3 regions of the Vibrio rhizosphaerae genome follow, and region 1 is predicted to be linked to each of the others. Evidence: predicted binding sites of a transcription regulator. Region 1 holds the regulator's gene; each other region holds the start of a gene.
The links. Region 1 encodes MetJ, which represses methionine synthesis genes. Its sites were predicted from a motif close to TTAGACNTNTANANGTCTAA; they were not measured.

Region 2: a site for MetJ is predicted at 3,322-3,341, ahead of metK (methionine adenosyltransferase). Genes of this name have one in related genera too.
Region 3: a site for MetJ is predicted at 2,158-2,177, ahead of metN (methionine ABC transporter ATP-binding protein MetN). Genes of this name have one in related genera too.

Annotation. Positions count from the first base shown of each region.
Region 1 is NZ_AP024903.1:279,767-290,866, forward strand. It holds gene zapB (cell division protein ZapB) at 180-422, shown strand; gene metF (methylenetetrahydrofolate reductase) at 540-1,430, opposite strand; gene OCV37_RS01200 (bifunctional aspartate kinase/homoserine dehydrogenase II) at 1,671-4,082, opposite strand; gene OCV37_RS01205 (O-succinylhomoserine (thiol)-lyase) at 4,082-5,248, opposite strand; gene metJ (met regulon transcriptional regulator MetJ) at 5,462-5,779, shown strand; gene OCV37_RS01215 (glutathione S-transferase family protein) at 5,872-6,522, shown strand; gene OCV37_RS01220 (malic enzyme-like NAD(P)-binding protein) at 6,605-7,882, opposite strand; gene rpmE (50S ribosomal protein L31) at 8,202-8,423, opposite strand; gene priA (primosomal protein N') at 8,675-10,879, shown strand.
Region 2 is NZ_AP024903.1:2,930,151-2,941,250, reverse strand. It holds gene gshB (glutathione synthase) at 1-460, opposite strand, end outside; gene rsmE (16S rRNA (uracil(1498)-N(3))-methyltransferase) at 495-1,226, opposite strand; gene OCV37_RS12780 (SprT family zinc-dependent metalloprotease) at 1,388-1,900, opposite strand; gene metK (methionine adenosyltransferase) at 2,083-3,237, opposite strand; gene tkt (transketolase) at 3,609-5,603, shown strand; gene epd (erythrose-4-phosphate dehydrogenase) at 5,837-6,862, shown strand; gene OCV37_RS12760 (phosphoglycerate kinase) at 7,014-8,177, shown strand; gene fbaA (class II fructose-bisphosphate aldolase) at 8,355-9,431, shown strand; gene mscS (small-conductance mechanosensitive channel MscS) at 9,580-10,455, shown strand; gene OCV37_RS12745 (oxidative stress defense protein) at 10,776-11,100, shown strand, end outside.
Region 3 is NZ_AP024903.1:1,098,544-1,109,643, forward strand. It holds gene OCV37_RS04710 (MetQ/NlpA family lipoprotein) at 1-218, opposite strand, end outside; gene OCV37_RS04715 (methionine ABC transporter permease) at 293-970, opposite strand; gene metN (methionine ABC transporter ATP-binding protein MetN) at 960-1,994, opposite strand; gene gmhB (D-glycero-beta-D-manno-heptose 1,7-bisphosphate 7-phosphatase) at 2,311-2,859, shown strand; tRNA gene OCV37_RS04730 (tRNA-Tyr) at 3,081-3,165, opposite strand; tRNA gene OCV37_RS04735 (tRNA-Tyr) at 3,214-3,298, opposite strand; gene OCV37_RS04740 (YitT family protein) at 3,489-4,094, opposite strand; gene glyA (serine hydroxymethyltransferase) at 4,417-5,667, shown strand; gene OCV37_RS04750 (hypothetical protein) at 5,815-6,147, opposite strand; gene lipA (lipoyl synthase) at 6,350-7,315, opposite strand; gene lipB (lipoyl(octanoyl) transferase LipB) at 7,312-7,959, opposite strand; gene ybeD (DUF493 family protein YbeD) at 8,176-8,454, opposite strand; gene OCV37_RS04770 (ATP-binding protein) at 8,873-10,789, shown strand; gene OCV37_RS04775 (serine hydrolase) at 10,887-11,100, opposite strand, start outside.

The sequences.
Region 1 (11,100 bases):
GAAGGGATTGAATGGGCGACGAAGAACAAGCAAAGTAAGAATCGTGTCAATTCACGTCGGTTTTTTAATCGAATGGTGAAAATATTCAAGATAGAGCGTGTTTCTCCAGCCGTGGCTGAGTAGAATGAACAGCTAAGTACAATCATCATTGCAAGTGCAGAATCGTAAAGGATATAAGCATGTCTTTTGAAGTATTAGAGAAATTAGAAGCCAAAATTCAAACTGCTGTTGATACCATCACACTCCTTCAAATGGAGGTCGAAGAATTAAAAGAAGAAAAACAGAAATTGATTGAAGAAGCAACTCAGTTGAAAACCAGCCGTGATGAACTGGAACAGCGGGTACAGGATATTCAGCAAGAGCAGACGGCATGGCAGGAACGCATTCGCAATTTGCTGGGTAAGATGGAAGATATGGAGTAAGGCGCAGGACCTTTTATATCAATACGATTAGGTTCAAGTTTTCTATATCGTCCACGCGATATCAAAAAATGCCGACATTTTTGTCGGCATTTTTCATGGGAGAGATGGGGATTCGATTTATGCTTGTGGCCGGATGCCCAGTGTATGACACAGTGCATAGGTCATTTCTGCTCGATTCAGCGTATAGAAATGGAAGTCCTTGACCCCTTCACGACCAAGAATTCGCACCATATCAATTGCTTGGCTTGCTCCGACAAGCTGACGCGTCACCGGATCGTCATCTAATCCGTCGAATTGTTTGTGCATCCATCCCGGCACTTTGACATGGTTTTGTGCGGCAAAGCGAGCGGCTTGTTTAAAGTTGGACACCGGAAGAATACCCGGTACGATTTCCACATCGATACCGGCACTGACACAACGATCACGGAATCGCAGATAACATTCAACATCAAAGAAAAACTGAGTAATGGCACGGTTCGCGCCAGCATCAACTTTACGTTTGAGGTTCAGCAGGTCGGCCTGAGCACTTTTCGCTTCGGGGTGGACTTCAGGAAATGCGGCGACAGAAATATCAAAATCATGCCGGGATTTAAGTAATGTCACCAGATCAGCTGCATACATATCTGGTTTTCCGCCGCCCGGCGGAATATCACCACGGAGCGCAACAATGTTCTCAATGCCGTTGTTCCAGTAATCATCGGCAATCTGGGTCAACTCTTCGCGACTGGCATCAATACAGGTCAGATGGGGCGCGGCGACTAAGCCTGTCTGGGACTTGATTTCTTTAATAATGGAATGGGTTCTGTCCCGCTCTCCGGAGTTTGCCCCGTAAGTGACAGACACGAATTTGGGCTGTAAGGTTTTTAAACGATGTACTGAGTTCCAGAGAGTTTCTTCCATTTGTGGTGAACTTGGCGGGAAAAACTCAAAAGAGACATTGAGGTTCCCGGATAACTCACTGATATTTTGATTCAGTGCATCAATATGTCCAGCATATGAGTAGCCCATCTTCTCTCTCCCGTGAATGATGGTAATTCAGTCTTAATTGACGTTTAGACGTCTATATGTCTAGATATTCTATTGAATCGTTTTTCATGTCAACAATATAAACATGAATATTTTTCACGTTTGTATGAAGGCTTTTCACCTTTCCCCAGTTAGTAACCTTAGTTGAGAAACAAAACTTGAGGAACAAATCAGGAGCCCAAAGGCTCCTGAACGATGGAAGGGTAATGATAGTGAGTGGGCTTATAACAAGCTGGACAATAGATTAATATCTGACTGGATAGCCCCCGCAGTGACATCCCTTCCGGCACCGGGGCCGCGAATCACTAACGGATTATCTCTATACCATTTACTTTCAATCGCAAAGATATTATCGCACGGAAGCAGATTGGCTAACGGATGCTCCCGGTGTAATGCTTCTACGCCGACAGAGGCTTTTCCTGATTTTTCCAAACGAGCGACATAACGCAACACTTTATCTTCCCGCTGTGCTTTGGCCAGACGTTCAGCCAGCTGGATATCGAGCTGGGCACTTTGATCAAGAAAGTCATCTAAGGAGAGGCATTGCAATTCCTCCGGGACCAGCGATTCGACCGTGACCTGATCGGGTTCAATATCCAGCCCGGATTCACGCGCCAGAATCACTAGTTTTCTCATGACGTCGGAACCATCCAGATCATTTCTCGGATCCGGTTCGGTTAAGCCTTGTTGCCAAGCCAGATCAACTAACTCACTGAAAGGCACGGAGCCATCATATTGTTGGAATAGCCAGGACAATGTGCCTGAGAAAATCCCGGAAAGGGCGACAATTTCATCGCCGCTTTCCCGCAGATCTCTCACCGTATGATTAATTGGCAGACCCGCGCCAACCGTCGCATTGTAAAACCAGTGACGGCTGATTTTTGCAAAAGAGTCTTTGACTTGATAGTAGTATTCACTACTGGAAGAGCCTGCGACCTTGTTGGCGGAAATCAGATGCATTCCTTGCTCTGCAATCTGAATATACTGTGAAGCGAGTTCAGCACTGGCTGTCACATCCAGCACAATCACATCATCATAGCCGCGGATTTGTCCTAGCTTGAACAGCCATTCCTGCCCATCATTCGGGACGGATTCTTCAATAAAATGGGCTTCGACTTTTGTCGGGTCAATCCCTTGTTCATCAAACCAGTAGGTCTGACTATCAATGACTGCAACCAGTTCAAAATTCATCCCGCGACGTTTTTCCAGCTCGGCTTTCTGCTCTGTAAACAGCTTAAGCCAGCTCGAACCGATATTGCCTTTGCCACAGAGAGCGAGTGCGACACGTTTCTGTGCCTGAAACAGATGGGTATGCAGTTGATTCACAAACGTATCTACGGGAGTCTGACGAAGTATCGCAACCAGACTTAATTCTGATTCAGATTCGCACAGGAACTCAATCGGAGCCTGTTTGAGCTGCTGATAAAAGCCAAAACAGTGGTTCGCATTCTTAGTCACACCTGCACCGACAGCTGCGACGAGTGAATAACCTTCTTTGAGGCGGATTTCGGCTTCAATCGCTGCATCTTGCAAATAAGATAAAGCACCAGACGCAATTTCAGCCGTGTAAGCAAGCTGGATGCGATACTGGTCATCCTGTTTGTCATAAGCAAGTGGTGTAAGCTGGGCTCGTTTGAGCTGCTCGATCACTTGTTTGTATAACCGCTGGAAATCGTGTCCGCGTGAGAAACTGAGTTCAATCAGCAAGACTTCATCCAGAGAGGTAATAATTTTGGCTCCCCGTCCTGAAGCAAGCACTCGTTCGATATGGGTTGAGCCGGCTTCAGGGTCGTAACTACACCGGAGGTGCAGATCTATCGCACTTTGTGCGACAGGCTGTAATGTTCGACTGTGTAGGACCGGTGCGGCAAGGCGCGCCAGTTCGCTGGCTTCATCCAGACGAAGTAACGGCAACAGACAGGCATCGGAGACAATTCTGGGGTCAGCACTGTAGACACCGGCGACATCACTCCAGATGGTTACCCGTTCGACTTCTGCCAGTGCACCAATGATGGTCGCCGAGTAATCGGAACCATTGCGTCCCAGCAGCACGGTTTCACCGGCTTCATCTTGTGCGATAAAGCCCGTGATCACGATCCGCTGATGACCGTGTTGCGCCAGAATTTCTTTGAGCAGCGGATAAGACTGAGCCCGGTCGATTTCCGGTTGTGTCTCCCGGTGAGCGCGTAAAAAGGCTCTGGCATCTTGTGCAATCGCCATTAATCCTTGCTGATTGAGTAGTGCGGCCATTAAACGAGATGACCACATCTCACCATGAGCCTGCACAAATGCCTGTTGAGCCGCTGTCAGTGGGGCGGTGAGTTTTGCAAGGGTCATGCACTCATCACCGAGCCGGTTCGTCAATGCCTGAGCGGCTTCGCCTTCGAGCAATTCGGTAATCAACTGACGTTGAAATTGTTGGATTTGAGCCAAAATTTCTTGAGCCTGCTGCGGTGCAACCGTGAGATTTTCAATAAAAGCAATGAGTTGATTGGTTGTTTTGCCTGCGGCAGAAACCACAACCAGATCGTGACTTTGCGAGTACTCTTTGAGGATGTGAGCAACGCGGCGATAACATGCCGGATCAGCCAGACTACTTCCTCCGAATTTATGGAGGTGGCGTACGGTGGTCATCAACGATTCTCCTTTACCCAATTCAGGGATTGATCCAGATCGGCAATCAAGTCATCAGCATCTTCTAAGCCGACTGATAGCCGTAATAGTTGTAGCGAAATTCCCGCTTTGTGGAGCGCTTCCTCACCCATCGCACGATGAGTCATCGTCGCCGGGTGGCAAATTAAACTTTCGACACCACCGAGTGATTCCGCTAATGAAAACAGCTTGAGCCGGCTGACAAATTGTTGCAACTCTTCATAGCTCCCTGCAAATTCAAAACTAAGCATCGAACCAAAGCCACTTTGCTGCTTTTTCGCAATCTCATGACCGGGATGAGTCGGTAAGCTTGGGTGGTAAATGGTCCCGATGAGAGGGTGGGACTGCAAGTACGCGAGTATTTTCAGCGAGTTTTCTTCATGGCAACGCATTCTCGGACTCAAGGTACGAAGCCCTCTGAGCGTCATATAACTATCGAATGGTGTGCCGGAAGCACCGATACAGTTGGCCCACCAGGAAAGCTGTTCTGCGTGTTCTTTACTGTGACTGATGATGACGCCGCCAATCACATCGGAGTGGCCATTGATGTATTTGGTCGTAGAATGGATCACAAAGTCAGCACCCAAAGATATTGGCTGTTGGTAGACCGGAGTCAGGAAAGTATTGTCCACGGCAACTAAAGCACCAACCTGTTTGGCCTGTTGGCAGATTTTTTGAATATCGACGACGCGAACCAGCGGGTTCGATGGGGTTTCCAGCAAAATGAGTTTTGGTTTCTGGGCCAGAGCCTCAGTCAGTGCAACCTCGTCACATTGATCGACGAATAACACCCGAAAGTCGCCTTTGTTGGCTCGGGTATTGAATAAACGATAGGTGCCACCATAACAATCATTAGGTGCGACAATGAGATCATCAGGGCCGATAAAAGTAGAGACCCAGAGGTTGAGCGCGGATGTCCCGCAATTGGTAATGACGGCACCCTGACCGCCTTCCAGCTCGTACAGTGCCTGTTCCAGAAGTCCGCGGTTCGGATTACCGGAACGGGTATAGTCATACTGAGGGACTTCTCCGAATGCCGGAAATCCATAATTCGTTGAGAGATAAATCGGCGGAACGACAGCATGGTACTGCGTGTCTGACTCAATACCCGTTCTAACGGCGATAGTTGCAGGTTTGCGAGTGCTCATATGTGATTCCTTTCTACTTGGTGACAGGTGGCGTTCATGACTGACAGCCTCAACCAACACGGATTGAGTGTGGTTGCTCACTCTACTGATTTTTCAATAAGACGTCAATACTTCCAGACGTCTATATGTCTTTGCTTATAGCAGTAAATAAAGCTAAAATTAACACCTACTTTTTTTGATAATAATGATGGATTCCGGCAATGAGGGGAAGCAATGGCTGATTGGAATGGTGAATATATAAGTCCTTATGCTGAACATGGTAAGAAAAACGAGCAGGTCAAGAAAATTACGGTTTCTATCCCGTTGAAAGTTCTTAAAGTATTGACGGATGAACGGACCAGACGCCAGATCAATAACTTACGTCATGCAACAAACAGTGAGCTTTTGTGTGAAGCATTTCTACATGCCTATACCGGGCAGCCTTTGCCGACGGATGAAGATTTGCGTAAAGATCGTCCGGATGATATTCCGACCGAAGCAAAAGCCATGATGACCGCAATGGGCATTGAATTTGAATCTTATGATGAGTAATCCGCGGTATTTTCTCGAAAGGAAGTCATGTAACTAACACAGAGTGACTTCCTGAGATGAGCAGAAGCGTCTTGAGCAGAAGGAACGTCGGTATGATTTATGTGCATTACCTTGAGCAGTCCCGGGCCATACGTGTGGTTTGGCTGTTGGAAGCGCTCGGGCTCGAATATGAAGTTGTTCATTATGGCAGGGACCCGAAAACTTGGGGGGCACCAGATGCTCTGAAATCCATTCATCCGTTAGGTAAGTCACCGACGATTGTTGACGGCGAACAGACGATTGCCGAGTCGGGTGCCATTATTGAATATCTGATCGATGCCTACGATCACCAACATCGTTTCCGGCCTGAGTCGGGTCAGGCATTACTGGATTATCGTTACTGGTTACATGCCGCTGAAGGCTCGTTCATGATGTGGTTGGTGATGCGGCTGATCTTTATCAAATCAAGAGAAAAGCTCCCATTCTTGTTGCGTCCGTTGATTGGTTCCTTCCTCAATAAGATGGATCAGATAGTCATTGAGCCTCGCGTTTCTACTTTTTTACGTTATATCGATGACACGCTAGCGCAGCGAACATGGTTTACCGGAGAGCAGCTTAGCGGTGCTGATTTTCAGATGAGTCTGGTATTACAGCTAGCCGACATGCGGGCCGATCTATCTTCTTATCCGAACATTCAACGTTATCTTAAACAGGTGGCTCAACTGGAGAGTTATCAGCAAGCCTTGCAAAATATCCCAGCCTGAACCGATAGATTAAAAGCAAAATGAAGAAAGAGGAGACACTGGGTGTCTCCTCTTTCTTGTACTGTGGATTAAGTGTGTTGCCTTAATCCTGCATGTAACCTTCAGGCATTGAAATTCGGGCAACGCCTGAGTCAACGGCTGCTTGAGCTACGGCTCTGGCTACCCGGGGCAGCAGGCGAGGATCCATCGGTTTGGGAATGATGTACTCGGGGCCGAATGAAAGGCTATCGACACTGGCCGCTTTTAAGACTTCTGCCGGTACTGCTTCTTTTGCAAGCTGACGAATCGCTTCAACCGCTGCTATTTTCATTTCATCGTTAATTTCGCTCGCCCGAATATCCAAGGCACCACGGAAGATGAACGGGAAGCACAGAACGTTATTGACCTGATTTGGGTAGTCAGAACGACCTGTTCCCATGATCAAATCGTTGCGAACTTGATAAGCCAGCTCCGGTTTAATTTCTGGATCTGGATTTGAGCAGGCAAAGACAATCGGTTTTTCTGCCATGAGGGCTAATGCTTCCGGTGGCAGCAGATTTGGACCTGAAACGCCAAGGAATAAATCAGCATCCTGAATCACATCTTCCAGCGTTCTCTTATCCGTATTATTGGCAAATAACTGTTTGTATTCGTTCAGATCATCACGACGAGTGTGAATCACCCCTTTACGATCAAGCATATAGATTTTTTCACGCATGGCCCCGCATTTGATCAGCAGTTCCATACAGGCAACGGCAGCTGCGCCGGCACCCAGACAAACGATCGTACACTCTTTCAGATCTTTGCCCTGAAGTTCAATGGCATTGAGCATTCCTGCCGCAGTGACAATGGCTGTGCCGTGCTGGTCATCGTGGAATACTGGTACATCACAACGTTCGATAAGACGCCGTTCGATTTCAAAACAATCCGGTGCCTTGATATCTTCCAGATTAATGCCACCAAACGTATCGGCAATATTCGCAACCGTCTCGACGAACTCATCGATAGTACGGTGTTTCACTTGAATGTCGAATGAATCAAGGCCGGCGAATCGTTTGAAAAGCAATGCTTTTCCTTCCATCACCGGTTTAGATGCCATTGGCCCTAGATTGCCGAGTCCAAGGATCGCTGTTCCGTTAGAGATAACGGCAACGGTGTTTCCTTTTGCGGTGTATTTGTAAATATTATCGACATCCTGCGCAATCTCACGAACAGGCTCGGCAACGCCGGGGCTATAGGCTAAAGCCAGATCTGCAGCGGTATCAGCTGGCTTGGTGAGGGTGACTGCAATTTTTCCTGCAGTCGGAATGGCGTGATAATCCAAAGCTTTCTGGCGAAATGCTTCTTCGGGGGTTAAATCTTGGTGATTATCTTCAGACATAAGGGTCGCGTCTCGTTGTAATGTTGATCGGAAAAGTTACAGGGAAAGAGACATCATTCTAATGGATGTGAGGGGATCTGCCTAGGCACTCATGGCATTATGTATTTAAAAATCACATAAATATGGAGAGGTTGGAGGAGTTTATGCTGATATATTCTGTTTTATGCAACGATTACATTGATATTGGCAAATCAGTACTATATCGATAGGTCATGATGACTGACGGCAATAAGGTTGGTATCAGGAGTGTGGGGATGGGTTTGGGAAAATAAAAAGGACACCTGCTGGTGTCCTTTTTAAAATTCTCAGTGAAGAGAAATTATTTTTTACCGCTGCTCAGCGCGCCGAAACGCTTGTTGAAGCGATCTACACGACCACCGGTATCAACGATACGTTGTTTACCAGTATAGAATGGGTGACATTTGTCACAAACATCCAAGTGCAGAGAATCTTTGTCCAGTGTTGATCTGAATTCGAAAGCGTTGCCGCAAGAACAGGTTGCGCTTACAACTTTGTATTCTGGATGGATACCAGTTTTCATGGGAGAACCTCAAAAATCGGGCCATGTCGCTATCCGGATCGTTGCCGGACACCACATGTCAGTTAATCATATCGTCTTACATCGGTTGTGATACGGGTATCCGCATCATCAAGGCGCGCTATATTAAAGAATCCATGAGCGGGGATCAACTAGTTTTGCTGTTATTTTCACCATTCTCATTGCTGCCTCGAATTTCACCGTCGCTTCGATTAGACTGTGGTCCATGATTTTTACATCTGATGTTCAGTGATATGCATCCATCCATTGCCCGAGTGGCGTTACCTGTCCCTTTAGATAAACAGTTCGACTATCTGATACCCGCACATTGTCAGCCTGTGATCGGTGGCCGGGTTTCCGTGCCGTTTGGGCGGCAGACATTGATTGGCATTGTGACTGCGCTCGGAGATGAATCAGAGCTGAGCCCGGATATGCTGAAACCGATTCGCGCCGTATTGGATGATCAGCCTGTCTGGCCGACGAGCTTATTTCGACTGTTTATCTGGTGCAGCCAGTATTATCAATATCCACTTGGCGATACTTTATCTAATGCATTGCCGGCAGCATTGAGAAAAGGAAAGGCGGCAGATTTTACCACCTTGCGAGAGTGGTGTCTGACATCCGCCGGACGGGATAAGCTGATGCAGGGGCTTGGCCGTGCGGTTCAGCAGGCTAAAGTACTGCGTTTGCTGGAAAACGGTATACAAAGTCATCAAACATTCGTCGATGAGGAAATCAGTCGTCAGGTCTTGAACACGCTGGAGGAAAAGGGGTGGATTGAAGCGATTGAGCGCAAACCGACGCCTCAGCCGTGGCCTGAGTTACTGGAAGACGAAGAAGAAAAGCCACAACTGAATATGGAGCAGTCCGTTGCGATTGCGACGGTTAACAGCCAGCATGAATTTGGTTGTTATTTATTGGAAGGAGTCACCGGTTCGGGGAAAACGGAAGTCTATCTAAACTTGATTGCACCGGTTCTGAAGCAAGGAAAACAAGCGTTGGTTCTGGTGCCCGAAATTGGTTTGACACCGCAAACAATTCAGCGTTTTCGCTCTCGTTTTATGGTGCCGGTGGTGGTGATGCATTCTGGGCTCAATGAGACGGAAAGGCTGAACGCATGGCTGTCAGCCCGTGATGGCCATGCCGGCGTGATCATTGGTACGCGTTCTGCCTTATTCACGCCATTTGCTGATTTAGGCATTATTATCGTCGATGAAGAACACGATGCCTCGTATAAACAGCAGGATAGCTTACGTTATCATGCGCGGGATGTGGCGGTCATGCGTGCCAGTCTTGAACAGATTCCGATTGTTTTGGGGTCAGCAACGCCTGCTCTTGAGACCTTACAGAATGCGCTCAGTGGTAAATATCACCACTTAACTTTGACACAACGGGCTGGTGATGCCGTCCCTGCGACCCATCGGGTTCTGGATGTTAAAGGGCTTTATCTTGAAGGCGGACTATCGGCACCGTTGATTGCTGAAATGAGAAAGCACTTGCAGGTCGGGAATCAGGTTTTACTGTTTCTCAACCGACGGGGATATGCGCCGGTATTGATGTGCCATGAGTGTGGCTGGGTCGCCCATTGTCAGCGCTGTGATGCCCGTTATACCTATCATCAGGTGACACAAGAGCTTCGCTGTCACCACTGTGGTTCTCAGCGCCCGGTATTACATCAGTGTCATGATTGTGGTTCGACACAGATGGCCACCGTGGGTGTCGGGACCGAACAGTTGGAAAGCCAACTGGCGCAAATTTTTCCTCACTATCGCACGATCCGGATTGACCGGGACAGTACCCGCAGAAAAGGCTCGCTGGAATCAGCTCTCAAGGCTGTTCATCAGGGGGAATATCATATTTTGATCGGGACACAGATGTTGGCCAAGGGCCATCATTTTCCTCGGGTGACACTGGTCGGTTTACTTGATGTTGATAGTGCTTTATACAGCCATGATTTTCGTGCATCTGAACGATTGGCGCAGCTGTTCATTCAGGTCGCAGGTCGGGCCGGACGAGCCAGTCAGCCTGGTGAGGTCATTCTTCAGACACATCATCCGGAGCACACTTTACTGCAGGCATTACTCAAGAAAGATTACCGCCATTTTGCCATGAGTGCATTGCATGAACGGAAACTGGCATTATTACCGCCTTTCAGTTATTTGACGTTATTTAAAGCTGAATCAAATCAAGCCGAACTTGGCGAGGATTTTCTCAGACAAGTGAAGCAGACTTTGGAAGTTCATCCTCTGTTTGATCACGCAACCTGTACGGTCTTAGGTCCATCTCCGGCGCCGATGGCAAAACGAGCCGGGAAATATCGCTGGCAGCTATTAATGCAAACAATGACCCGGCCCATGATGCAAAAACTGTTAATGAGTGCCAAACCTGTCATTCAACGCCTACCGCTTGCGGGGAAAGTACGGTGGTCACTCGATGTTGAACCACACGATTTGTCATAATGACCCGCTCCTGATTGAGTCGGTGGGAAGCGCGTTGACTTGATTTGTCTTTTGGTTGCCACATAAAACCTATGTATCGTGATCCATTTCTCGTTTATGATGTAAGAAGTGTTAAATAGACCGTAACTTTATCCGTAGAAATGCTTAAACTATGGAAGCACATTCATCAAGTTCTTGATAGATATATCAAAAGTGTGTGCAATCAATCAGTTTTATAGCAA
Region 2 (11,100 bases), 860 kb from region 1:
GTTGTTTTTGGAAGGCTTTGATTTTCTCTGCCTTGCGGGTCACGATGGTGGTCGGGGTCAACTCCGGGAACCAAGCAGTAAACAGTTTTTCATTACAGTCACGCAGGCTCTGTGGCTTATTGACGATCAGCGTCCCTTGCTCTTCGGCTCTTTCCAGAATATAAGTCGCGTAGATATATTCGGTATCAAACGGTGGATCTTTACGCATCAGAACTGCGTCCAGATCTGACAGAGCGATACTCTGGCTGGATTGGATATCAAACCAGTGGTTTGGATCTTCCTGAAGGTGCACGATTTGGGTATCGGCATAAGCGACCCCTTGATCTAAATGCAGGCCATCCATTCTGATGTAGTGAACTTCATAGCCACGACGCTGTGCTTCAAGCATCATCGCAAAGGTGGTGTCTTTTTTGATGTTGATCGCTTCGATCGGATCCATCACAACGCCTAGTTTAATCATGTTTTTCTTCTCCAAGTCTTCAATTGGCCATCATTTAGCCGAGGTCACCAAAGCGTACTTGTAGTGCGGTAATCGCCGTTAAGGCTGCCGTTTCTGTTCTGAGTACGCGGGGACCGAGTAAGATTTCTTCAAACTGATGATTTTTCGTCATCTGAATTTCTTCTGCGGACAAGCCGCCTTCCGGGCCGATTAGCAGACGAATACCTTGCTCCGGTGTCGGCAGGGTATTAATTGAGTACGATGCGCGAGGATGTAAATTCAGCTTCAGTGCCTGAGTCTCTTCGCTGCACCAGTCTGCCAGTGTCATGATCGGTCTGATTTCAGGAATGGTATTACGGCCGCATTGTTCACAGGCGGCAATGACAACCTTTTGCCATTGCTGTAATTTTTTCTCAAAGCGTTTTTGGTCGAGTTTAACACCGCATCGCTCTGATAACAGTGGGGTGATGGTATTGACGCCAAGCTCCACGGATTTCTGAATGGTAAATTCCATTTTATCCCCGCGGGAAATTACTTGGCCAAGATGCAGGTGCAGCGGCGATTCGTTGTCATTGACCTCAGCTTCACCAACTTGTGCCGTCACGGTTTTTTTACTGATTTCGACAAGTTCAGCCGGATATTCAGCGCCATGACCATCAAATAATAAGATGTCCTGCCCGGTTTGCATTCTCAGAACTCGGCCCACATGGCCAGCCGCATCTTCGCTTAATGTGACCAGACTGGCAGCGCGTATTTTCTCGGGATGATAAATGCGGGGCACTCTCATAGATATTCCTGAATCAACTTTTTCTGAACCAGCGTCGGAGGCTGGGATTTTCAACAAGCTTGCCATTACGTCAGGCTTGTCCCTTTGTTGGTATAAGATGGGCGCTGCGACGTTAAATTACAAGAGGGGCAATTGAAATCTAAACGGAAAATTTTTGTTGGTCACTGAGCGTTGTCATCATGGTATATCAGTGGTTGATCACATCGGGTACAGCGGTAGATGACTTGTTGCCGTTGTACTTTCCGGTGACGGCGAACCGACAGCGAGAATTGCTGACACTGGCAGTGATATGTAAAGGTCTCTCCGGCGACTGAACGTGTATCAAACTGGTGCGTGGTGAGCGGCGGTAAACCAAATACTTGTTTCATTACCGATTGCCATTCTGAACCGTGTGGTCTCACACGACCATAAAGATGGTGAACCAGTAAGTGAGCGATTTCATGGGGAATCACTTGCTGTAAAAACTCACATTGATTTTCAAGAAGTAATACCGGATTTAAACGGATTTCCCAGCGATGACAATAGGCTTTTCCAGCGGCTTTGCCGCGCAAGCGATAGCTGAGAGTCGGTTGTGGGAAGGGGTGGTGAAAGTAGTGCGACGCTTGCTCAATACAGGACTGGATGCGGGCATCAATCTGGCGATGCAATTCAGCTGGGACTGAGGAGAGAGACACGTTTTCCGACCTTTATCTTTCTATCGAGGGGGGGAAGGACTGGATATGACATTCAATACCAGTCACCTGATTCACTGCGATGATGTCGGTTTCTGCACAAAGAAGCAAGCCCTCCGGGGGAGGGCTTGCTATCTCAAATACGAGGCTCGATAAGCCGACGTAGTTGACGAGGTCAGAACGAGTTACTTCAGACCGGCAAAGTCTCGCAATGATGCGGCTTTATCGGTGGCTTCCCATGGGAATTCATCGCGACCGAAGTGACCATACGCAGCGGTCTTTTTATAAATCGGTTGCAACAGATTCAGCATTTCCTGTAGTCCGTAAGGGCGCAGATCGAAGTGCTGACGAACCGCTTCGATGATGATGTCATGTGACACTTTCTCGGTACCGAACGTTTCAATCATGATTGAGGTCGGATCAGCGACACCAATCGCATAAGACAATTGAATCTCACAGCGATCAGCCAGACCGGCCGCAACAATGTTTTTGGCAACATAACGAGCTGCATAGGCGGCAGAGCGGTCAACTTTGGATGGATCTTTTCCGGAGAAAGCACCGCCACCGTGACGGGCAGCACCGCCGTATGTATCGACAATGATCTTCCGTCCGGTCAAACCGCAGTCACCCATTGGACCACCAATAACAAAACGGCCGGTTGGGTTGATAAAATATTTGGTCTCTTTGGTTAACCATTCACTCGGTAGTGTGGGCTTGATGATTTCTTCCATCACCGCTTCTCTCAGTGAATCGGTTGAAATCGAGTCGCTGTGTTGCGTGGATAGTACGACTGCATCGATACCGACAATCTTGCCTTCGTTGTACTGGAAAGTGACCTGTGATTTTGCGTCCGGGCGTAACCAAGGCAGGGTGCCGTTTTTGCGTACTTCTGACTGACGTTGTACCAAGCGGTGTGCATAGGTGATAGGTGCAGGCATCAGCACGTCGGTTTCATTGGTCGCGTAACCAAACATGATACCTTGGTCACCGGCGCCTTGCTCTTTCGGGTCAGCGCGATCAACGCCCTGATTAATATCAGGAGACTGTTTGCCGATGGTATTTAAAACCGCGCAAGAGTCAGCATCAAATCCCATGTCTGAATGGGTATAGCCGATTTCACGCACGGTCGTCCGGGTTAATTCTTCAATATCAACCCAGGCGGATGTCGTGATTTCGCCACCAACCATGACCATGCCTGTTTTGACATAGGTTTCACAGGCAACACGCGCTTTCGGGTCTTGTTCTAAAATCGCATCAAGTACGGCATCGGAAATTTGATCGGCAATTTTATCAGGATGTCCTTCTGATACGGATTCAGAAGTAAACAGATGCTTTGTCATGAGAACTCCACTCAGATGATGAGCAAGTCATACTGAACACTTACTCGAAATTATTTACAAACAAGCGCTAAGCGCAAGAGATGTTTTTACATCTAGACGTCTATTCTATGCAGTGAAAGTGGAATTACAAGTTTTTTTTGGTGGTGGATAAACATCCGAATGCTTATCCAGTCAGTGACAAAATTTTGATTTCGCCGAAATAACCGATAGATCTGCGACAGATGGCGCATTTATTGGGACGGTAAATCGATTGCGCCAAAGAAAGGGCTTTGCGACAATATGGTGCTTTTTTAAGATGGTATTATTTTTTATACGGTGTTGTTGCGTCGTAATTTACTTTTCTTTTTGCTTTATGACTTTCAGGAGCTGACATGTCTTCCCAAAAACGTCTCGCGAATGCAATCCGCGCTTTAAGTATGGATGGTGTTCAACAAGCCAATTCAGGTCACCCCGGCGCCCCGATGGGGATGGCGGATATCGCTGAAGTGCTGTGGCGCTCTCATCTGAACCATAACCCACAAAACCCGAACTGGGCTGACCGCGACCGTTTCGTCCTGTCTAACGGCCACGGTTCGATGCTGATTTATTCACTGTTGCATTTGACCGGTTATGACCTGTCGATTGATGACCTGAAAAACTTCCGTCAGTTGCATTCAAAAACCCCGGGTCACCCGGAGTACGGCTATGCACCGGGGATTGAAACCACCACTGGGCCACTCGGACAGGGCATCACCAATGCGGTCGGGATGGCGATTGCCGAAAAAGCGCTCGCAGCACAGTTCAACCGTGACCAGCACACTATCGTTGACCATCACACCTATGCGTTCCTTGGCGATGGCTGTCTGATGGAAGGAATTTCTCATGAAGCTTGCTCTCTGGCTGGGACTTTGGGACTGGGCAAACTGATTGCGTTTTGGGATGACAACGGCATTTCAATTGACGGTCATGTGGACGGCTGGTTCACCGATGACACGGCAAAACGATTTGAAGCATACGGCTGGCATGTGATTCCGGCGGTAGACGGTCACGATGCGGCGGCGATTGAAGCAGCGATTGAAGCGGCGAAAGCTGAAACAGCACGTCCGACGCTGATTTGTACGCAAACCGTGATTGGTTTTGGCTCACCGAACAAATCCGGCTCTCACGATTGTCACGGTGCCCCGCTGGGTGCGGATGAAATCAAAGCAACGCGTGAGCAACTGGGCTGGGAATATGGCCCGTTTGAAATTCCGGCTGATATTTATGCGCAGTGGGATGCGAAAGAATCCGGCGCAGCGAAAGAAGCGGCATGGCATGACAAGTTTGCTGCTTATCAGGCGGCTTATCCTGAGCTGGCGGCTGAATTCAAGCGTCGGGTCAATGGTGAATTGCCAGCGGACTGGGAAACTCAGGCCAATCAAATCATTGCTGAGTTGCAAGCGAATCCGGCCACCATTGCATCGCGTAAAGCATCTCAAAATGCACTGGAAGCTTTCGGTAAGCTTCTGCCTGAATTTATGGGTGGCTCAGCTGACTTAGCGCCATCGAACCTGACCATGTGGTCCGGCTCAAAATCACTGACGGCGGAGGATGCGTCCGGCAACTATATCCATTACGGTGTCCGTGAATTCGGTATGACGGCAATCATCAACGGGATTGCATTGCATGGCGGTTTCATCCCTTACGGAGCGACTTTCCTGATGTTTATGGAATACGCGCGTAATGCGATGCGGATGGCGGCGTTGATGAAAGTGCAGAACATTCAGGTTTATACCCATGACTCGATTGGATTGGGTGAAGATGGTCCGACCCACCAGCCGGTGGAGCAAATTGCCTCACTGCGCCTGACACCGAATATGAGCACTTGGCGTCCTTGTGACCAGGTGGAATCCGCGGTGGCCTGGAAACTGGCAATTGAACGCAAAGATGCCCCGACGGCACTGATTTTCTCGCGTCAGAACTTAGCGCAACAAGAGCGGGATGCGACGCAGGTAGCGAATATCGCCAAAGGGGGTTACATCCTCAAAGATTGTCAGGGCACACCGGATTTGATTCTGATTGCGACCGGCTCTGAAGTGGATTTGGCGGTTCAGGCAGCGACTGAATTAACTGCCAAAGGCAAGCAGGTGCGTGTGGTTTCAATGCCTTCGACCGATGCCTTTGACCGTCAGGATGCGGCTTACCGTGAAGCAGTATTACCTGCAGCGGTGACGGCACGCGTTGCCATTGAAGCGGGCATTGCCGATTACTGGTACAAATATGTTGGCCTGAATGGCCGGATTGTCGGCATGACCAGCTTTGGTGAGTCAGCACCGGCAGGCGAACTGTTCAAACTGTTCGGCTTTACCGTTGACAATGTTGTCGAAGTGGCGCTGTCTATAGGCTAAAGACCAACACAGTGACTGATCAGGCATGGAATATCATGCATAGAATGCCGGGCCTCTGGTCCGGCATTTTTTCGTCGGATGATTGGTCTGTGATGATGCTTGTCGTCAGCAAGTCTGTCTGTATTTAGTATCACGCCGGTGCAGAAAGAGATAACCAATGTTATTTTTTTATACGATCCGTTACTATCACTGCTCTAATTAAAAATGAACAATAAGAATAAGGTGAGAGAAGAATGCTAAGAATCGCCATCAATGGTTTTGGCCGGATTGGTCGGAATATTTTGCGGGCTGTCTATGAAAGTGGCAAGAATCAGCACATTGAAGTGGTGGCCGTCAATGAACTGGCTCAACCGGATGCGATGGCACATCTTCTCCAGTATGACTCGAGTCATGGTCGATTTTTTAAAAAAGTTCTTCATGATCAGGAACACTTATACATCGGTCACGACGATGGCCGCTCAGATGCGATTCGGATTCTACATTTATCTGAGCCAAAGCTTCTGCCGTGGAGTGATCTGAATATCGATATTGTGCTCGATTGTACCGGTGTTTTCGGTTCTCGGGATGATGGACTGGCTCATTTAGACGCTGGTGCGCGGCAGGTTCTTTTTTCACACCCCGGTGGGCACGACTTAGATAACACGATTATTTATGGCGTCAATCATGATTCATTGAAAGCTGAGCATCGTATTGTTTCGAATGGCTCATGTACGACCAACTGTATTGTGCCGATCATCAAAGTGCTGGATGACAATTTCGGTATTGATTCGGGGACGATTACCACCATTCATTCCGCAATGAACGACCAGCCCGTGATCGATGCTTACCATCATGATCTGCGCCGAACCCGGGCTGCCAGTCAGTCAATTATTCCGGTAGACACCAAGTTACATAAAGGGATTGAACGTATTTTTCCTAAGTTTCTAAATAAGTTCGAAGCCATTTCGGTACGGGTGCCGACGGTCAATGTAACCGCGATGGATTTGAGTGTCACAATTAACACAAATGTTAAAGTTAATGACGTAAATCAAACCATAATTGATGCTTCTCAGTGTACATTACAGGGCATTGTTGACTATACTGAAGCTCCGCTTGTTTCGAGCGATTTCAATCATGATGCGCATAGCGCCATTGTTGACGGGTCTCAAACAAGAGTGAGTAACGGACGGCTGGTAAAAATGCTGGTCTGGTGCGATAACGAATGGGGCTTTGCAAACCGTATGTTGGATACGGCTTTGGCGATGGATTCACTACAGTAGTTTACCGAGAACGAAGATGTATTTATTTTTTAGAGTGAAATAAATAAGATGGTCTGCGACAGGTGAATCAAATATCAAGATAAACGATGGCTCGGCAGGGTTGCGGAGCTGTAAAAATATTTTCCAATATTGCAAATTTGAGGGGACAACCATGTCTGTAATCAAGATGACTGACCTGGATTTAGCAGGTAAACGCGTATTCATTCGTGCCGATCTGAATGTGCCGGTAAAAGATGGCAAAGTAACATCAGATGCACGGATTTTGGCATCACTGCCAACGATTAAACACTGCCTTGCGGCTGGCGCAAAAGTCATGGTGACATCTCACCTTGGCCGTCCGACAGAAGGTGAATACGCAGAAGAATTCTCACTGCAGCCTGTTGTAAATTACTTACAAGATGCACTGGATTGTGACGTAAAACTTGCCAAAGATTACCTCAACGGTTTAACGCTGAATACAGGTGAGTTGGTCGTTCTCGAGAATGTTCGCTTTAACAAAGGCGAGAAAAAGAATGATGAAGCTCTGTCTAAACAATATGCAGCACTGTGTGACGTATTTGTGATGGACGCATTTGGTACCGCTCACCGTGCTCAAGCTTCAACTCACGGTGTGGGTATGCATGCACCGATTGCATGTGCCGGTCCTTTGCTGGCAAATGAGCTGGATGCACTGGGTAAAGCGATGGATAACCCGGCTCGTCCGATGGTTGCGATTGTTGGTGGTTCAAAAGTGTCTACCAAACTGACTGTGCTTGAGTCGTTGTCAAAAATTGCTGACCAATTAGTCGTTGGTGGCGGTATCGCGAATACCTTTATCGCTGCAGCAGGTCATAATGTCGGTAAGTCTCTGTATGAAGCGGACTTGGTTGACACGGCGAAAAAACTGATGGACGAGTGCGCTATTCCGGTTGCAACTGACGTCGCTTGTGCCAAAGCGTTTGACGAAAATGCAGAAGCAGAAATCAAAGACGTATCTGAAGTTCAGGACGACGACATGATTTTCGACTTAGGTCCTGACTCAACAGCGGCACTGGCTAAAATTCTGAAAGAAGCAAAAACAATCCTTTGGAATGGTCCGGTTGGCGTATTCGAATTCAAGAACTTTGAAGCGGGTACCAAAGGCATCTCTCAAGCAATCGCTGATTCAGAAGGATTCTCTGTTGCAGGTGGTGGTGATACGCTGGCTGCAATTGATAAATTCGGTATTAAAGCGGATGTCTCATATATCTCGACTGGCGGTGGTGCTTTCCTTGAGTTTGTTGAAGGAAAAACTTTACCAGCTGTTGAAATGCTGGAAGCGCGCGCAAAAGCATGATGATATCAAGCGGGAGAAGATACGACTCCCGCTTTCTGTTTACCTCCGGCGGCAATTGTGCAAGAACGATGGTTATTTGCTAGAATAGTTGCCATTACAGGTAAACACCTACAGCATACGTTTGTAAAAATTGATTAAATAGTTTTATTTTAAACGACAGAAAATAGGATCAAATCCATGTCTAAGGTCTTCGATTTTGTAAAACCAGGAGTCATTTCTGGCGATGATGTTCAGAAAGTCTTTCAAGTAGCGAAAGAAAATAAATTTGCACTGCCAGCTGTTAACTGTGTTGGTACTGATTCTGTAAACGCGGTACTTGAAGCGGCTGCAAAAGTTAAGTCTCCGGTGATTGTTCAGTTTTCTAACGGTGGCGCAGGTTTCTTTGCCGGTAAAGGTTTGAAACTTGAAGGTCAGCAAACTCAGATTCTGGGTGCGATTGCTGGTGCAAAATATGTTCATACTGTTGCTGAAGCTTATGGTGTGCCTGTCATTCTTCACACTGACCATGCTGCTAAAAAACTGCTGCCATGGATCGATGGTCTGCTGGATGCCGGTGAAAAATTCTTCGCTGAAACAGGTAAGCCACTGTTCTCTTCTCACATGATTGATCTGTCAGAAGAAACTCTGGAAGAAAACATCGAGATTTGTGAAAAATATCTAGCGCGCATGGCAAAAATGAACATGACGCTTGAAATCGAACTGGGTTGTACCGGTGGTGAAGAAGATGGTGTTGATAACTCAGATATGGATTCTTCTGAGCTGTACACTTCTCCTGAAGATGTTGCTTATGCATACGAAAAACTGAATGCAGTCAGCCATCGTTTCACGATTGCTGCGTCTTTCGGTAACGTTCATGGTGTTTACAAACCTGGTAACGTTGTTCTGACACCAACAATTCTGCGTGATTCTCAGGCTCATGTTTCTGAAAAATTCGGCCTGCCTGAAAACTCTCTGAACTTTGTTTTCCACGGTGGTTCTGGTTCCAGCGAAGCTGAAATTCAGGAATCAATCAGCTACGGTGTTATCAAAATGAACATCGATACTGATACTCAGTGGGCAACATGGGATGGTATCCGTCAGTATGAAGCGGACAACCACGATTATCTGCAAGGCCAAATCGGTAACCCGACCGGTGAAGATGCACCGAATAAGAAATACTATGATCCACGTGTTTGGTTACGCGCCGGTCAAGCTTCTATGGTGAAGCGTCTTGAAAAAGCATTTGCAGATTTGAATGCAATTGACGTGCTATAATTTGAATTGATATCAAATTATTGTTAGAAAACCCGTTCTGATGAGCGGGTTTTTTATTGCTGATATAATCACTGTGGTGTTGGTATAACTTGTTTGATAGTTGATATGATAAAAATAATCAGTTTTATGATCAAAAGAGGGAAAGTAAATGGCTGGAGAATCACTCATGAATGAAGCTCTACCTTTATCTGATAGCTTATCTCAGGTAAATGGCTGGATAGAGAATAACTCAGATATTTTATTACAGTATGGTGTGAATATCATCGCAGCTATTCTGATTCTGTTCTTCGGGAACATTTTCGTTAAAGTAATTGCTGGTAGTGTTGCGAAGGTCTTGCGTAAAAAAGATATGGATCCGGCCGTCGTCGAATTTATTCATGGTTTGGTGCGTTATCTGCTATTTGTCATCGTGTTAATTGCTGCATTAGGACGAATTGGCGTACAAACGGCTTCAGTTGTGGCCGTCATTGGTGCAGCGGGTTTAGCGGTTGGTTTAGCGCTCCAAGGATCGCTGTCAAACTTTGCTGCCGGTATCTTGATTGTTGCATTCCGTCCGTTTAAATCCGGCGATTATGTTGAAGTGGCCGGTGTTGCTGGCTCTGTTGAAAGTATTCAAATCTTTCAAACGATTCTGAAAACACCGGATAATAAAATGGTTGTTGTCCCTAACTCTTCTGTCATTGGTGGCGCGATTACGAACTATTCACGTCATGCAACGCGGAGAATTGACCTCATGATAGGGGTGTCTTACTCTGCTGATTTACAGAAAACCAAGCGGATTCTTCGTGAGACGGTTGAACGCGATGAGCGTATTTTGAAAGAGCCTGATATGACTATCGGTGTCCATACATTAGCAGATTCATCCGTGAATTTTGTGGTTCGCCCTTGGGTGAAAACCGCCGATTATTGGCCTGTTTATTTCGATTTAATGATGAATATTAAAGAAGCGCTTGACGCGAATGGTATTGAAATTCCATTCCCACAAATGAGTGTGCATTTAAACAAAGTCGAGCAAGTGGATTAATACAGACTTTTTTGAGCAAAGCGGTGTCGTGATACACCGCTTTTTTTATTGCTGTCGTATCACATCGTTCGTATGATACTTTCTTCTGACCGTGGCTGATGATTGCGTGTATTGAACAACGCAAAGAAGCAGACATATATCTAATCATTGGTCCATTCTATGGCTATTTAAGCCCGTCGTTAGCGTTTTGTTATTTTTGTCACAGTCCGATCTAATTACAATCAAACTATCCTATGATTGAATACCTAAGTGAGGCCAAAATAAGGATTCAGTGCTGAATTCTGTGGTTTGGAAATAATTCTTAATATATTGATGTGGGAGTGAAAATTATGCGGTTGATGATTCTGAGTTTAATGATGTTTTGTCTACACGGTTATGCAGCGGAAGTGAACTTCCCACATATCTCTGTCACCGGGTTTGGTGAAGTGACGGTGGTACCGGACAGCGCAGTTTTTTCTGTTCAGGTTGAGCAATCCACGTTGAATGCTGAACAGGCAAAAGAGGGCGTCGATACGGTTGTTCGCCAATTCTCAAAACAATTACAGGATTTAGGTGCCAAGGCCGAACAAATTTCCAGCTCCAATTTATCGCTTGCTCCCCAGTACCATTATCCTGATGAAGGCAAGCCAGAACTTGTCGGTTATC
Region 3 (11,100 bases), 820 kb from region 1:
TTAGGCGTGACATAATCAGTAAATGTGACCAGCTCGACATCGAGGTTATATTTATCTTTTGCCACTTTCTTAGCAACTTCGGCAACCTGAGTTTCTGCCCCGGCAATGACACCTACTTTGATTTTGTTATTATCGGCAGTTTTATCGCCACAACTGGCCAGCACGAGTGCTGAAGCTGCCGTCGCAATCGTTAGTAAACCCTTTAGACTTAATTTCATGTACTTCTCCTTGGCTTAATCCTGAACGATGATCATCAATCATCGGTGTTGTTATTGTTTAGTTGGACGGTCGGTTATCGATGGTCAACCCGGCGCACAATCGCATCGCCAATTGACTGAATAATCTGAACCAGAACAATGAGCATGACAACGGTCACCGCCATCACGGTAATGTCATAACGGTAGAAACCATAACGAATGGCCACATCCCCGAGACCGCCGCCACCGACCGTTCCTGCCATCGCCGAGTAACTGACCAGTGTCACCATCGTAATCGTGACTGAATTGAGAATGGTTGGCATCGCTTCCGGTAACAGCACTTTGGTAATGATTTGCAGCGGTTTCGCCCCCATAGCTTGGGCGGCTTCAACCAGACCGGCAGGGACTTCGAGCAGCGCCCCTTCAATCAGCCGGGCAACAAACGGAATCGCACCGATGGTCAATGGGACGATGGCTGCGGTGGTGCCGATAAATGTACCGATCAAGAGTTTGGTGAACGGAATAATAGCAACCATTAAGACCAAAAACGGTACCGAACGACCGACATTGACCACGGCACCTAAAATACGATTAAGGCGTCTGTTTTCTAATAATCCCTTCGGTTTCGTAATATGCAGGATGACCCCGAGCGGAATACCAATGAGGAAGCCGACCAGACCTGAAAATGCAACCATATAAACGGTTTGCCAAGTGGCGTTCAAAATCAGATGGCTGTTTTGACTGATCCAGTCAACGATGAGGTTAATTGACATACCCAAGGACCTCTACTTTTACATGCTGTGAACGGAGATATTCGATTGCGGCCTGATCGTTGGCCGCTTCTCCAAGGAGTTCTGCGACCAACATGCCAAATTTGACACCGCCGGCATAATCGAGATCAGAACTGAGAATATTCACATCCATATTAAAATCCCGTGAGATATGTGAAACCAACGGGGCATCAACCGTCGCGCCGGTAAATTCCATCCGGACAAGCGGATAACTGCCCGGAACCCGTTCAGGATGCAGGCGATTTTCGTAATCTTCCGGAATCGATAAATCCAGTGTCGAGCGAATAAACTGGTGTGCGAGCTCGGTTTTCGGATGGGCAAAAATATCGCTGATACTACCTTTTTCAACCAACTCTCCGTCACCGATGATGGCGACCTCATGACAGATGCTTTTCACTACATCCATCTCATGTGTGATGAGCAAAATCGTGATATCTAGCTGACGGTTAATCTGTTTAAGCAGTTGTAAAATTGATTGGGTCGTGGCCGGATCCAATGCACTGGTGGCTTCATCACATAACAGCACTTTCGGATCACTCGCCAGTGCGCGGGCAATTGCAACGCGTTGCTTTTGCCCGCCACTGAGGTTGGACGGATAGGCTTGTTTTTTGTCGGCAAGACCGACAAGTGTCAGTAATTCATTGACTTTATTATGGATATATTGCTGATTCTGACCTGCAAGTTCTAGCGGTAAAGCAATATTGTCAAATACAGTTCGGGATGATAACAGATTAAAATGCTGGAATATCATGCCGATATTGCGTCTGGCCTGACACAATTGAGCCGCACTCAATTTGGTCAGGTCAACACCGTCCACAATGACTTCACCACTGGTGGGAGACTCCAACATATTGACACAGCGTATCAGCGTACTTTTCCCGGCACCGGAAGAGCCGATCACACCAAAGATCGTCCCTTGCCGGATATGGAGATTAATGTCTTTCAGGGCGAGTATTTGATTGTCGCCTTGACCAAACATTTTGTTGACGTGATTTATTTCAATCATTAGAAACCCTGACTAGGACCTACTTAGTTGATTCATTTCACCTCAGATCAAGCATTGTATGCTGAGGTATGGTGTGTTGCGTGATGAATTTGTATTCAATCCGGAACAACACCTGCGATTTGGTAATGGATGCTATGGCTTCATGATAATGAAGTCAATCATTTTCGACGTCTAGACGTCTAAAGTTATTATTGTGGCGATTAGGCTGGAAAAAGCAATCAAAAATCTGTAACAGGAGACGAAGGGATTTGGGTGTATCTCCAAGTGTGAGTTTGAGTATAATAGCCGACATTAATCAGTCGGATGGGGTAAAGCTTTGGCTAAACCAGCAGTGTTTCTGGATCGCGATGGTGTGATCAATATGGATAGTGGCTATGTTCATGATGAACATGATTTTCACTTCATTGATGGGGTATTTGAGGCAACAAAACGCCTGAAGGATATGGGATATCTTTTAGTAGTGGTGACCAATCAGGCCGGAATTGCCCGGGGATTGTTTACCGAAGAGCGCTTTTTGAGCCTGACGCAGTGGATGGACTGGAACTTTATTGACCGTGGGATCGAGTTGGATGGGATTTATTATTGTCCGCATCATCCTGAGCATGGCGACGAGAAATATAAGCAGAACTGCGATTGTCGAAAACCGCGTCCCGGCATGTTTATCTCTGCCCGTGATTTTCTCAACATTGATATGGCGAAGTCAGTGATGGTGGGGGATAAACCCTCAGATCTGATTGCAGCTCAGGCGGCTGGCGTCGGGACTTCAATTCTGGTCCGTACCGGAAAACCCGTGACTGAAGCCGGTGAATCACTTGCCGATGTGGTGCTTGATAGCATCAAAGATGTTCCGGCTTATTTGGCTTGATGGTTTTTCTGTACTCAGAAAAGATAGTATTGATGCCATATTGAGATGATGTCATTAAAGCAGGGAGACACTGTATTGGTTCGAGTCTCTTTGCTTGCAATTATTGCAATATGAAGTAGCAACGGGTATCGCTGAAGTCTGATGTGAATTGAGTGGTCTGAGTCACCGGATAGAAAAGCAACGGATAGAAAAAAAGCCAGCAATATGCTGGCTTTTCTATATGGTGGAGGGGGACGGATTCGAACCATCGAAGGCAGTGCCGGCAGATTTACAGTCTGCTCCCTTTGGCCACTCGGGAACCCCTCCAGAGTGTTTTGTTCATGCCTGAATCAAATAATTCAACCATGTTGAATATGGTGGAGGGGGACGGATTCGAACCATCGAAGGCGGAGCCGGCAGATTTACAGTCTGCTCCCTTTGGCCACTCGGGAACCCCTCCAGGGTGTGCACGTTGTGTTGAAGAAATATTCCCGATTCATCTCTTCGGTGCGGGGCGCATCATAGCAAACCTATGCAGCCTGTAAAGCCTTTTCTAATAATTTATGACTGAATGATGTCTTTTTGGACAAATGTGCTATTTCTTGTTCAATATCAAGTTATAGAAGATAAAAAACACTGAACTTGACCCTTTATGATGAACCGTAAGTGACACAATATCGTGATGGTTTATGGTTCATCGCAAGGACGACATTGAGGACAGCTGCGCTGAGTATGGAAACAGCAATTGTCTCTGGTGGGAGATAAAAGAAAGATGCACAGACAATCGATGCATCAATACATAATTGTGTCTTACCGACAGAAATGCCTAATTTATCCTGAACAAACAGGCAGAATACGTTGAAGCCGCCTAAACTTGACCGGTGGCGAAAGAGAATCAACATACCCAATCCCATCAGGAGGCCGCCGCTGATGGCAGCGTAAACAGGATTGGTGTCGGTGAGTTGTACCAGCGGTGAAAATAGTCCGGTAAACAGGGAAACCAGTAGTCCGGAAATGAAACTGTTCAACGCGAACCGTTGGCCGAATCGTTTCCAGGCAAGCCAATAAAAAGGGGTGTTGCACAGTAGATACAGCACACCAAAAGAGTATGGCGTTAAGTGGTTCAATAATAGTGCTAATCCGGCTGTGCCACCGGTAATGGCATTTGCTGCTTGTAGAAACATAATTCCCTGAGCAACTAAAAAGCTCCCGGTAATCATGGCAATAATGTCTTCCTGAAATGTGTGCTTTTCCATCGATAGTCAAAAGGATTGGGACAATTTGCGGAGAATACTAAAGAAAAGGTGACGTTTTCGGTAGCTAGATAGGCTAAATTCAGGTAAACCTATGTCTTTGATACTTTACATGATGTAAACAGCAAAGTTGACACACATGATGGTTATTGTGGTGTGACTTTTCGGTATCATGAAAAAACTGCATGATAATTTGTCTATTTGGGCTTTATGACCTAAATCAATTTAGGTAGAATACGCGCTAAATTAGATGGCGAAAACGTTTGCGTTAAGTCAAAATGTCATTTTATTAAACATTTCAGTCAATCTGAGTCAGGAGATACAGATGCTTAAGCGTGATATGAATATCGCTGATTATGATGCGGATCTTTTCGCAGCCATTCAAGAAGAAACTCTTCGTCAGGAAGAACACATTGAACTGATTGCTTCAGAAAACTACACCAGCCCACGCGTGATGGAAGCTCAGGGCTCTCAGCTGACCAATAAGTATGCGGAAGGCTATCCGGGCAAGCGCTATTATGGTGGTTGTGAGTACGTCGATAAAGTTGAAACATTAGCGATTGAGCGCGCATGCGAACTGTTTAATTGTGAATATGCAAACGTCCAGCCTCACTCAGGTTCTCAGGCAAACAGTGCTGTTTATATGGCATTGTTGAATCCCGGTGATACTGTTTTAGGGATGAGTCTGGCTCACGGTGGTCACTTGACACATGGTTCTCCGGTGAATTTCTCCGGGAAACACTACAATGTGATTCCTTATGGCATTGATGAAACGGGTCAGATTAACTACGACGAAATGGAATCGTTGGCGGTTGAACATAAGCCGAAAATGATTATTGGCGGATTTTCTGCATATTCACAAGTTGTTGACTGGGCTCGGATGCGTGAAATCGCAGATAAAGTCGGCGCTTACCTGTTTGTCGATATGGCGCATGTGGCGGGTCTGATCGCTGCGGGCGTGTATCCGACACCAGTCCCACATGCTCACGTTGTGACCACGACAACCCATAAAACACTGGCTGGTCCGCGTGGTGGTTTGATTCTGTCAAACGCCGGTGAAGAGATGTACAAAAAACTGAACTCTGCTGTATTCCCTGGCGGTCAGGGTGGTCCTCTGATGCATGTGATTGCGGCAAAAGCAGTTGCGTTTAAAGAAGCGATGGAACCTGAGTTTAAAGCCTATCAGGCGCGTGTCGTGCAAAATGCCAAAGCGATGGTTGCTCAGTTCCAGGCGCGTGGCTATAAAATCGTGTCGAACAGTACTGAAAACCATTTGTTCCTGGTTGATTTGATCGACAAAGATATCACAGGGAAAGAAGCGGATGCGGCTCTCGGCGCAGCGAATATTACCGTTAATAAGAACTCAGTACCGAATGATCCTCGGAGTCCGTTTGTGACTTCAGGTATTCGTGTCGGCACACCGGCAATCACTCGACGTGGTTTTACCGCTGATGACGCGAAAGAGTTGGCAAACTGGATGTGTGATGTGTTGGACAACATCAATGATCCAAGTGTGATTGATGCGACGAAAGCAAAAGTTCTCGAAATTTGTAAGCGCCTCCCAGTTTACGCATAAGTGACCGAATCATTTTGGTGATAAAAATAAACCCGCTTTCCGCGGGTTTATTATTTTGAAATAAAGCATATTCACAACGAAACAAGAGATTCAAAAGTGTCTGTGAAAGGGCAATCAGCGATTGAGAATATTATCTCAATACGGGGATTAATCTTTAGAGATGCTCAGTGTTGTACCTGATTTACATTTGAATAAGTAGTAGTTTTCACTTTCAGTAAATTTGCCTAACCCTTCGCCGTCACAATAATCAATGTTGATCCCACGCATCACTTCGAGCGTGCTTTCTGATTTGAGGGCAAATTTAGAGCCGTCGGCACAAACGATGCGGACTCGTCCTGCATTATCCAGCGAGTAGACTTTCACGTCGGTATTACAAAGCTCAAAAGACGCTTCACGGTAGTTGTCTTCTTTGGTATTTGAAGCACAACCTGCGAGTGTGACCGCGAGTCCGATAATGCCCCAGATCGTGGCTGTTTTCATCATATATATCCTTACATCGACAGTGAATTCGAGTTGCTCTCTAGACTATAGAACAACCATCATAGATTCAATATTACAGCTCAAATTATGGCAATTGTTTCACATTTGCGGAAGGCTTGTGCCGTGTTTATCCTCAAATGGTCATGTTGGTGATAGGCCGTTGAGCGGCTAATCAGCCGGTGGGGGCACCGGCTGATTGGCATTATTTGACTTCAATGCCTTTAGCTTGCAAATCAGCATGATAGGAGGAACGAACAAACGGACCACATGCGGCATGAGTAAAGCCGAGTGCCAGCGCAATCTCTTTCAGTTCATCAAACTCTTCCGGTGGGACATAGCGTTCTACGGGTAAGTGATGGCGGCTCGGTGCCAGATATTGACCTAAGGTCAGCATCGTGACGCCGTGGGCACGCAGATCTTTGAGCACTTCGACAATCTCTTCTTTTGTTTCACCCAGCCCCATCATCAGACCAGATTTGGTTGGGATGTCCGGGTGTTGCTGTTTGAATTTTTGTAATAATTCCAGAGACCACTTGTAGTTTGCTCCGGGTCTCACTTTCCGGTACAAGCGCGGCGCAGTTTCCAGATTGTGATTGAATACATCTGGCGGATTATCTTTCAGGATATCCAGTGCGGTATCCATCCGGCCTCTGAAGTCGGGAACCAGTGTTTCAATGCGAATCTCAGGATTGAGTGCCCGAATTTCTCGGTTACAATCCACAAAATGTTGCGCACCACCATCGCGTAAGTCATCACGATCAACCGAGGTGATAACCACATATCTGAGCTTCATATCCCGGATAGTCTGTGCGAGTTTTTGCGGCTCTTGCGCATCAGGTGTTAAAGGACGCCCATGTGCGACATCGCAGAAAGGACAGCGACGCGTACAAATTGCTCCCAGAATCATAAAAGTGGCAGTGCCATGATTAAAGCACTCTGCCAGATTGGGGCAGGAAGCCTCTTCACAGACCGAATGCAGATTATTCTTACGCATGGCGGATTTAATATCCTGAATGCGTTGACTATCTGCCGGTAGTTTAATCTTCATCCACGCAGGTTTACGCAATTGCTCTTTCTGTTCGGTCGGCATATTTTTGACCGGAATCAGTGCCATTTTGTCAGCGTCACGGTATTTGACGCCTTTTTCCATTTGAATCGGTTTGCTCATGATATTGCTTCTGTTTTGAATTCTATATGCTCGTAACCCAGTGCTGATACAAGCGTTTTAATGAGTTGTGTTTCGACGGTTTGTATGTCGGACGGACCACCGAGCTCACTGACCTGAACCATTTCCATACCTTGATAGCCACAAGGATTGATCCTTAAAAATGGTGATAAATCCATATTAATATTCAAAGCCAGCCCATGAAAAGAACAGCCTCTGCGAATCCGTAGCCCCAGAGAACAGATCTTTTTATTTCCGACATACACACCGGGGGCATCGGCTCTGGCCTGTGACTGAATATCAAATGCATTCAGTGTCTCGATGACAATATTTTCGATGTGTGTGACAAGCGCTCTGACGCCAAGCTTCTTGCGCTTTAAATCGAGCAAAAAATAAACGACCAGTTGTCCGGGACCATGATAGGTGACTTGTCCGCCGCGATCACTCTGGACGACGGGGATGTCTCCCGGATTGAGAATGTGCTCTGCTTTTCCGGCTTGACCCTGAGTAAAAACAGGATGATGTTCAACCAGCCAGACTTCATCACAGGTTTCGTCTGTTCGCTGGTTGGTAAAATCGTGCATCGCTTGCCAGATAGGCTGATAGTCTTGTTGACCGAGTCGTTTGATAACGAGTTGGTTCTCCATAATAGGACTCATCCGCGATAAATAAAGTATTTGGATTATAAACTGCTTCGGGTTATGGAACTACTCAATGATGATAAAAAATGGCCACACCTTGGGATGAGCCATTCTAACAATTTGATTGATAAGGGAAGATTGCTGTTTTTGTTGTTCAAAAAAAATTGAATTTTTCAAAAAACAACAGAGTTTTGTGGGTGAACGTCCAGCGATCTGTTTGGCTTACAGCACCATTCGAACAATCTCGATCTCACCTAATTCTTTATAGAGCGTCTCAACCTGTTCGATCGATGTAGCCGTAATATTGACGGAAACAGAATGATAGTTTCCTTTCGCGCTGGGTTTGACTGTTGGACTGTAATCACCGGGGGCATGGCGCTGGATGACCTCAAGAACGAGTTCAGGTAACTCCGGTTTTGCATGGCCCATCACCTTGTAGGTAAATGAACAAGGAAATTCAAGCAAGTCTTTCAGTTTCGCATCTGAGTTAATTGTTAACATAAGTGCAACTCCGGCTGAGGTCGATAGATAAGGAGGGGAATAATACTGATTAATGACATGGATCTCAAGATGCACTTTTACGCTCAAATTGTGTGTATTTGTGTGGTTTCACGCAAACTTTATCGGTTTATTGAATGATTTTAGTTATATAAAGTGAATGGGGATTTTTATGGCTAAGTTACCGGTATGCAGCTTTCGTGAAGAGAGTGGCTCTGGAGAGAAAATAACTGTATAAAGATTAATATGTTAGTGAAATGCTATACAGATAAGAGTCATTGACCGCTGTAAGTTCTATATTGAGCACATTGTTTATGCAACTGGTTTGTGCAACGGATTGGTGTATGCTGAAACTGCATCTTGGGGTTATTCTGATAGAGATGACATTGATTTTGTCGTGAGTTTAGTAGGTTAAGAAATAATGCAGCAGATTGCTAAAAGCGCTCATCGTGGAAAATTTCGTATTCAAGAAACATGGAAATTTATTTTATTCAGTTGTGTATACGTGATTTCCTGTGTTTCTTTTGTTGCATATCTGTATGTTCAAGCAAAGCAGTCGATTGAAGATGATCTGAATAATCGACTCTATCACGGTGCTTTGATGGCCTCTGCGGCTTTAGGTGAACATTACCATGACGGGTTGGTCGATAAGCATTCTAAAACCGAAGCCGAAGATTGGCATGCGATTGAGCGACTGACCGAATATAGCAGAAAGATGGATCTGACTTATATTTATACCGTGATTGAGCGGCATGGGCAGGCGGTTCTCGTATCATCCAGCGCGTCCGAAGATGAATTGCAAAACAATACCTATGTTCGTTTTTTCGATCCTTATCCTGATGCTAGTCACCAGTTACTGACTGCATTGCATGAAAATCGCATTATCTGGGCGGATTATGATGACCATTGGGGCGATTTTCGTGCGGTGTTTGTCCCGATGCGTTCCGCTGATGGTTCGCGCTATATTGCTGCCGCTGAGATGTCGATGAGAGAATATTACGCACATCAGAAGGCCGAAGAAGGTGAGACACGTATCCGGTTGGCAGGGTTTTCTATTTTTCTCTTCATTAATTTCAGTATCTTAGTCGGTGTTTATTTAACATACATCCGCCATAACCTGATGCAGTTACGCCGCAGTACTGCTGCGTTACAGGCAGCCAGAAAAACAGCCGAGTCAGCTAACCGGGCCAAAAGCAAGTTTGTTGCGGTGATGAGTCATGAAATCCGGACCCCGTTGAATGGTATTCTCGGTGCCACTGAACTTCTGAGTCATTCTCATCTGGATGCCAAGCAGCAGGAGTTTCTTAATATTATCGAGTCTGGCGGGAGTTCATTACTGGCAATTGTGAATGATATCCTTGATCTGTCAAAAATTGAGGCCGATAAAATTACCTTTGAGCCTGATAACTTCGAACTTCGTCCACTTATATCCACCGTGATTGATTTAATCCGGCCCCAACTAAAATCTCCGGAGATTCAACTGAGTTACGAGATTGGTGATTTTGTACCTCAATATATCCGCAGCGATCCGAAAAAACTGCAACAGATTTTGATCAATTTATTGGGCAATGCCGCGAAGTTTACCTATCACGGTGAGATTCATCTCAGCGTGAGTTTAGCGCGTAGCGGGGATCATGACCACGAGCCTCGTCTTGTGTTTAAGATCAAGGATTCAGGCATCGGTATTGAACAGGAACATCTGAAACGCTTGTTCCAGCCTTTCATGCAAGTCGGCTCTCATGTCGGTGGTACGGGGTTAGGTCTTTCGATTTGTAAAAGTTTTGTTGAGATGATGGGGGGAACGATTCAGGTTGAAAGTATCCCCGGACTTGGGGCGACATTTTGGTTTGATCTTCCCTATCAGGAGGCTGGCCCGGTCAGTGACCCGTCCGATAAAAAACAGCAATCGCTCCCGCATTGTAAGTCGCTCAATATTTTGGTGGTCGATGATAGTTCGCTGAATCAATCACTAGCACGCTTCATGTTAGAAAAACTGGGTCACCGGGTTTATACCATCGAAGATGGGACTCAAGTGCTGAAGGCGGTCCAAGACAGTAATTATGACGTGATTCTGATGGATATCTATATGAATACGATGAATGGGATGGAAGCAACACGTGAAATCCGCCGTCATACAGAGATGAAGCAGCCTTATATTGTGGCTTATACCGCCAATGCAAGTGAAGAAGATCTTGAACAGTACAAAACATGCGGGATGGATGATGTACTGCCGAAACCCGCACAATTGAAAGATATTGAAAGAGTATTACGTCGTGAGTCGCGGCTCTGGCCAAAACGGGCTGTTGACCGGGACGAGCAATCGACAACCAGCGTATGAGGTGAATGGTTCGAGCAGACAAAGCTGTTAAACAACAAAAGCCTGATATGATATCAGGCTTTTGTGTGAAACAGGGTATGTCATTTATGGGTCGGAATTAGAATAACCCTTTAAATAACAAGACGATGTAATCCCATAGGCGACTGAAGATACCACCTTTCTGGACATCTTCCAGTGCAATCAATGGATATTGAGCAACATCTTTACCTTCGAGCTGATAGTACAGTTTACCGACGACATCTCCTTTCTTAATCGGCGCTTCCAGCTCTTTCTCCAGAACGAAGCTGGCTTTCAGGTTTTTCGCCTGTCCT